One region of the Streptomyces sp. NPDC001536 genome, then DNA from elsewhere that is predicted to be linked to it. Evidence: riboswitches for the same ligand, from Rfam matches in the RefSeq annotation. Region 1 holds a riboswitch; each other region holds the start of a gene.
The links. Region 1 has a riboswitch for cyclic di-AMP ahead of ACFY0U_RS13030 (transglycosylase family protein). Riboswitches for the same ligand answer to the same signal wherever they lie in the genome.

Region 1 (2,227 bases):
CGCAGCTCGATGGCCTCGAAGGCACCCGTGGAGGCGCCGGACGGAACGGCGGCACGACCCGTGCTGCCGTCGTCGAGGCCGACCTCGACCTCGACCGTGGGGTTGCCTCGGGAGTCCAGGATTTCCCGGGCTACGACGACGTCGATGGACGGCACGAGCATCTCCTTCTTGGGATGTGACACGGTCCGCCGGGACCGCGGTGTGTTCTGCGAGACGAGCCTAACCGGCTCCGGGCGATCGGCCACCGCGTGGACCGCCCCGTGGACAGAACCGAGAGTAAATTGTTTCCGAACGGAACAAAGACGGTTTCGGAAACCGGGCCGAAATCGGGGGCGCGCGAGATGGGGCGCGCAAAAAGCCCCGCCCCGGTGCGTACGGGGGAACACGCACCGGAGCGGGGAGCCCGTGGGGACGGGGGGACCCTCACGAGGCCTTCAGTATGAGGACCACGGATGTGAGGGCGCTGTGGTTCAGCTGGGTCTTACTTGAGGTGCAGCTGCTGACCCGGGTAGATGAAGTCGGCGTCGCTGACGATGTCCTTGTTCAGCTTGAACAGCTTCTGCCAGCCGCCCTTGACGTCGTGCTCCTCGGCGATGGAGCTGAGGGTGTCACCCTTGACGACCTTGTACTCGCCGTCGCCCTTCTTGACCTTCTGGCCGGTCGGGGTGGTGACGGTCTTCTTGGCGGCCGGGCGCTCGGCGGAGCGCGAGGCCTGCTGCTCGGAGGAGCGGGTGCTGGAGCCGCTGTCGCTGCTGGAGGAGCCGCTGCTCGACGAGCCGCCGCCGTTGTAGCTGGCGTTGGACAGGCCGACGCCGCAGGACGGCCAGGCACCCTTGCCCTGGCCCGCGAGGACCTTCTCGGCGATCTCGATCTGCTGCGCCTTGGTGGCCTGGTTGGCCTGCGCGGCGTACGCCGTGCCGCCGTACGCGGCCCAGGTGGAGGCGGAGAACTGGAGACCGCCGTAGTAGCCGTTGCCGGTGTTGATGGACCAGTTGCCGCCCGACTCGCACTGGGCGACGGCGTCCCACTCGGAGGCGGTGGCGGCGGAGGCGTTGCCGGCCGCCATCAGCGGGGCGGCTATGGCGACACCGGTGACGCCGGCGAGCGCGGCGGCGCGGGTGGCCTTGGACGGACGGCGGTGCTTGCCCTTGCCGGAAAACAGCATGGTGGATCCCCTCACCGACGCCTGCGAGGTGAGCTGTCGGGTTCGGGCCGGTTGAGTTGCCCGGCCGCGCATCTGGGCCTTTCGGCCTGCTGCGCGGCTTCACCCCGAGCCGGTCCAGCGTGAACTGCTGGGCCCGGCACTTACCTTGGGTCCCCCGCTCCTGCCTACGGCGCTTGACGCGACGACTGTTCCCGTACGGCCGCTGGCAGGATTCGGCGTTGCGGCAGCCGGGGCTCGTGGTGACGAGCGGTGTTGACCGTAGACAGGGAATCCGGGGAATTTCAAAGACGATCAGGGCTTCTGAGACTCATCCCACACTTTCACCAAACCGGACATTTGATGCGAAGTGTGGCGCGAACTCCCGGGATTCTCCTGGGTTTTTCGCCCTATTCGCTACCGAGTACGAGGGTCTGACCGGGCTCGATGCTGCTCGGGTCGGCGCCGATGACCTGCTTGTTCTCGGAGTAGAGCCGGCGCCATCCGCCGTCGACGTCAAGGGAGTCGGCGATGGAGGCGAGCGTGTCGCCGGCGCGGACGGTGTACGAGCCCTCGTCGGCGCTCGCGCCGCGGTGGCGGCCGGTGCTCTCCTTGGCGGCGGAGAGGGCTCCGGTGTCGACGAGAGCCGAAGAGCCGCCTTCCTGCCAGGAGTTGTCCGATTCGACACCGTTTGCCGGTGCCGTGGAGGGGCTGTCGGACGGCTGCGTACTCTCGGCACCGGAGTCGGAGTTGCCCGACTTGGCGGAGTTGTCCGCTTCGGTGGAGGCCGAGGGCGAGGGGGTCGGGTCGGCGGAGGATCCGGTCGACGAGTCGGACGATCCGGAGGAGTTGGACAGCCCGGACGAGACAGACGAATCGGACGACTCAGATGAATCCGACTCTTCGGATGCCGAGGGGGTGCCGTTCGCGACGCCGGTGTCGACGTCGTCCGAGGCCGAGTCCTTGCTCAGCCCGTTGAGCAGCCCGCAGGTGCCCCAGACGCCGACACCCTGGTCCGCGAGGACCTTCTCGGCGACGGCTATCTGCTGGTTGCGGCTGGCGAGGTCGGGGCTCGTGGCGTAGTCG
Region 2 (2,227 bases), on a different contig from region 1:
CGCCGTAGCGGCGGGCGAGGAGTTCCTCGGTGAGGCGGCTGCCGCGCTCGTAGACACCGGCGACGATGTCGTCCCTGATCGCGGTGCATACCGAGTGCGCCGGAATACGCATGACCGACCTCCGTCTTAATCCCCGTGAAACGTCGATGATTGACGTGTGTTCAGTGACTCTATTGCAAAGAGCGGGAATTTCCGATGGCGGGCCGGAATCCATGGATATTTTTTGGACAGCAGGGCGACAGAAACGGCAAAACCCCGGCTCGACGAGCCGGGGTTTCGGAAGATCTCGCGGTCCGTCGTCAGACGTTCACGCCATGCGAACGCAGGTAGGCGACGGGGTCGATGTCCGAGCCGTACTCGGCGGTCGTACGGGCCTCGAAGTGCAGGTGCGGCCCGGTGACGTTGCCGGTCGCGCCGGAGAGGCCGATCTGCTGGCCCGGGGTGACCGTCTGGCCCACCGAGACACCGATGGACGACAGATGCCCGTACTGGGTGTACGTGCCGTCGTTCATCTTGATCACGATGTTGTTGCCGTAGGACCCGCCCCAGCCGGCCTCGACGACCGCGCCGGAGCCGACCGAGCGGACCGAGGTGCCGCTGGCGGCGTGGAAGTCGACGCCGGTGTGGCTGCCGGAGGACCAGACGGCGCCGCCGGCCTTGTAGCCGGTGGAGATGTACGAGCCCGAGATCGGGGCGACGTAGCTGTTGAGGCGCTTGCGCTCGGCGGCGGCGCGGGCGGCGCGCTCCTTGGCCTCGCGCTCCTTCTCGGCCTTGGCGGCGGCCTTCTTGCGCGCCTCCTCCTCGGCCTTCTGCTGGGCGGCCTCGACGGCCGCCTGCTGCTGGGCCTCGGCCTGGGCGTCGATCTGGGCGGCGACCGAGTCGCCGATGGTGACGACCGGGATGAGTCCGGTCTGCTCGGCCGCGGGCTCCGCGGCGAGGGCCGGGGCGGCGAGGGTGCCGATGACGCCGGTGGTGGTGAGAGCCGCGATCCCCGCCGCGCGGGCGGTGGAGCGCTTCATCCGGCTCGGGGCACGGTGCTTCCCGGTGGCGCGCGTGAACGCCATGTAGTGGCTGGTCCTTTCCTTCCCTCTCGCCTACCGGGTTAGCTGACGGGTTCGGAGCAGGAAGGTCTCCTACGGACCCCCTCGCTGCACGCGCGGGCGTCCGATTCACCCCAGGGACTACATATATGTGGGTCCCCGGCTCCCCTGGCTCGCGCCGTACGGGGACTCGGCGATGGCTGTCCGGTGCCGCGGGCGCGGCGCACTGCCTGACGAACAGCCCGGATGACGCTAAGCGGGGCGACTTTCAATCCCCAAACGGATCAGGGTGTTTGTAGCGCATCCCACAGGGCAGACAGGCAACCTCTCCCCCAATTCGGACATTAAGGAGCCCTGGTGACGCATCAGTCACCAGGGCCCCTTCACGCGCGTGCCGCTACTCGGCGGACACGACGGTCACTTCACCGATGCCGAGAGCCTCCACGGGCTCCTTGATGGCGGACGCGTCGCCGACGAGGATCGTCACCAGCCGGTCCACCGGGAAGGCGTTGACGGCCGCCGCGGTGGCCTCCACGGTGCCGGTCGCGGCGAGCTGGCGGTACAGCGTGGCCTGGTAGTCGTCGGGCAGGTGCTGCTCGACCTGGTCGGCCAGCGTGCTCGCGACGGCCGCCGCCGTCTCGTACTTCAGCGGAGCCACACCGACGAGGTTCTGCACGGCGACGTCCCGCTCGGCGTCGGTCAGCCCCTCCGCGGCGAGGGTGCGCAGGACCGTCCACAGGTCGTCCAGGGCCGGACCGGTGTTCGGGGTGTCGACGGAGCCGCTGATGGCGAGCATCGCGGCACCCGTGCCGTCGGGCGCGGACCTGAGGACCTGCCCGAACGCGCGCACGCCGTAGGTGTAGCCCTTCTCCTCGCGCAGGACGCGGTCCAGGCGGGAGGTGAGGGTGCCGCCGAGGCAGTACGTGCCGAGCACCTGCGCGGCCCACACGCGGTCGTGCCGGTCGGCGCCGATACGGCCGATCAGCAGCTGCGTCTGAACGGCGCCGGGCCGGTCCACGATGACGACACGGCCGGTGTCGTCGGCGGTGATCGGCGGCACCGGCCGCGGTTCGGCCTGCGAGCCGGTCCACGAGCCGAGGGTGTCGCCGAGCAGCGCGTCGAGGTCGATGCCGGTGAGGTCGCCGACGACCACGACGGTGCCGGTGGCGGGGCGGACGTGCTTCTCG
Region 3 (2,227 bases), on a different contig from region 1:
GATGGACTCCTCGCGCACGTACGCCCCCGGCTTCGGCGCGTGGATCATCTTGCCGTTGCCGATGTAGATGCCGACGTGGGTGACGTCGTCGTAGAAGAAGACGAGGTCGCCGGGCCTGGCGTTGGCGAGGGTGACCGTGGTGCCGGCGTTCACCTGGTCGTAGGTGGTGCGCGGCAGGGAGATGCCGGCGGCGTTCCAGGCGGCCTGGGTGAGGCCGGAGCAGTCGTAGGAGTCGGGGCCGGTGGCGCCCCAGACGTAGGGCTTGCCGACCTGTGAGCGGGCGAAGGCGAGGGCCTTGTCGGCCTTCGTGGCGTACGAGGCGTCCGAGGCCTCGGAGGAGGACGACGAGCTGCTCGCCGACTCCTCTGCCGCGGCCGCTTCCTCCGCCGCCTTCTGCTCGGCCGCCTGCTGCTTCGCCAGTTCGGCGGCCTTGCGGGCGGCCTCCTCCTGCTTCTGCTTCTCGATCGCCGCGAGACGCGCCTTCTCCTCGGCGGTCAGCTGGGACAGCAGCTCGCGCGCGGCGGACAGCTTGCGCTGGACGGTCGCCTTGGCGGTCTTCAGATCGCTCTGCGACTCGGAGAGCGTCGCGAGGCTGTCGGTGGCCTCCTGGCGCTTCTTCATCGTCGCGGACTGCTCGGTGACGTAGTCGTCGACCGCGTCCTTCTGACGGGACGTCATACGGCCCATCAGCTGCGTCTGGTCGAAGTAGTCCTGCGGGGAGTCGGCGAGCAGGAAGGTCGCGGTGTCGGGCGCGGAGGCGCCGGTGCGGTACTGGGCCGCGGCGAAGGAACCGAGCTCCTCGCGGGCCTCGTTGAGCTTCTGGGTGCGCTGGGCGACGTCGTCGAGGAGGGTGTCGACCTCCTTGCGCTGCTTGGAGGTCTTCTCCTTGGCCGAGTTGTACTTCTCGGTCGCCGACTCCGCCTGGCGGTAGAGGTCGTCGACCTTCTTCTCGACCTCTTCGATGCTCGGCTTGTCATCGGTCGAGGGAGCGGCGGTGGCCGTCTGGGAGAGCAGGGCCACGGAGGTGAGGGCGGCCGTGGCGAGAGCGGGCGTGCGTATGCCGGCTACGCGCGTACCCGGGGGAGGCGACTTGCGGTGCGACGCCAAGGGTGGCGACTCCTTCCGTGCTCCGCCTACCGAGTTAGCTGTCGGGTTCGGGCGGGTGGTTCGGAAGGGTTGCCCTACGGCCGTTCCCTGTACGGGAGTCGGCCGATTCACCCCAAGTTCGGTGGGTCCCCGGTTCCGGGTGCGCGGCGGCGCTCCGGATTCGGCGGAGGCCGCGCGGCCCGGCGAGGTTCGCCGGTGGGGGTCGTACGGCCTTCCGGCACGGTAGCCAACGCGTGTGGCCCCTGTGAAGGTTGATGTCCGATAGGCCCGATACATTTTCGTGACCTTAGGTCAGGGCATCGCTCGCGGTGGTGAATACGGAGTGATCTGCCACGAGTTGTACGTATTTTTGGCGGAGTGGCGACGTCCGCCCGCTTCCGGCCGCTAGCTTCCTGCCGAGCCGTGGTCGGATGCCGCGGCGAGGTGAGGGGGATACGGCAATGAGGAACCGCACACCATTGGTCATCGCCACCGGCGTCGCACTCGCCGCCACCGCGGGCATCGCCCCCGCGACCGCCTCCGGGGGACAGGGGGCAGGCAAGCCGGTCGTCCGCGTGATCGCGACCGGTCTCGACAACCCGCGCCAGCTCTCGTACGACAGCGGACATCTGTACGTCGCCGAGGCCGGCCGCGGCGGCAAGAAGTGCCTCGGCGAGGGCCCCGAGGGCGAGACCTGTGTGGGTCTCTCCTCCGCCGTCACCGAGATCTACTGGGACGGGGGCGCGTGGAAGCACTACCGGGTGGTGCAGGGCCTGCCCTCGGGCGCCGCCCCCGACGGCGGCTTCGCGACCGGCGTGGACGGCGTCTCCGCCCTCCACGGCGAGCTCTGGGGGGTGGAGACCTTCGCCCCGCCGGAGGCCGGAGTGCCCACGACACCGCCCTGGAACAAACTCGGCAAGCTCCTGAAGATCAGCCACGGCAAGGCGAGGATCGCCGCCGACATCACCGCCGTGGAACTCAAGCACAACCCGCACAAGGCGTCCGTCGAGTCCAACCCGTACGCCGTCCTCGCCCTCCCCGACGGCCGCAAGATCGTCGCGGACGCGGCCGGGAACGACCTGGTCGTCGTCTCGCCGCACGGCAAGGCCAAGCCCTTCACGGTCTTCCCGGACCACGACAG

Region 2: it holds a riboswitch for cyclic di-AMP, as region 1 does, so the genes downstream of both, ACFY0U_RS08415 (M23 family metallopeptidase) here and ACFY0U_RS13030 (transglycosylase family protein) in region 1, are expected to answer to the same signal.
Region 3: it holds a riboswitch for cyclic di-AMP, as region 1 does, so the genes downstream of both, ACFY0U_RS24455 (NlpC/P60 family protein) here and ACFY0U_RS13030 (transglycosylase family protein) in region 1, are expected to answer to the same signal.

Annotation. Positions count from the first base shown of each region.
Region 1 covers NZ_JBIAVQ010000004.1:35,510-37,736, forward strand. Annotated here, with positions in the region: gene eno (phosphopyruvate hydratase) at 1-161, opposite strand, end outside; gene ACFY0U_RS13030 (transglycosylase family protein) at 482-1,165, opposite strand; cyclic di-AMP (ydaO/yuaA leader) riboswitch at 1,169-1,347, opposite strand; gene ACFY0U_RS13035 (transglycosylase family protein) at 1,552-2,227, opposite strand, start outside.
Region 2 covers NZ_JBIAVQ010000002.1:743,923-746,149, forward strand. Annotated here, with positions in the region: gene ACFY0U_RS08410 (GntR family transcriptional regulator) at 1-112, opposite strand, end outside; gene ACFY0U_RS08415 (M23 family metallopeptidase) at 300-1,064, opposite strand; cyclic di-AMP (ydaO/yuaA leader) riboswitch at 1,077-1,246, opposite strand; gene ACFY0U_RS08420 (M16 family metallopeptidase) at 1,438-2,227, opposite strand, start outside.
Region 3 covers NZ_JBIAVQ010000009.1:93,055-95,281, forward strand. Annotated here, with positions in the region: gene ACFY0U_RS24455 (NlpC/P60 family protein) at 1-1,107, opposite strand, end outside; cyclic di-AMP (ydaO/yuaA leader) riboswitch at 1,116-1,283, opposite strand; gene ACFY0U_RS24460 (ScyD/ScyE family protein) at 1,548-2,227, shown strand, end outside.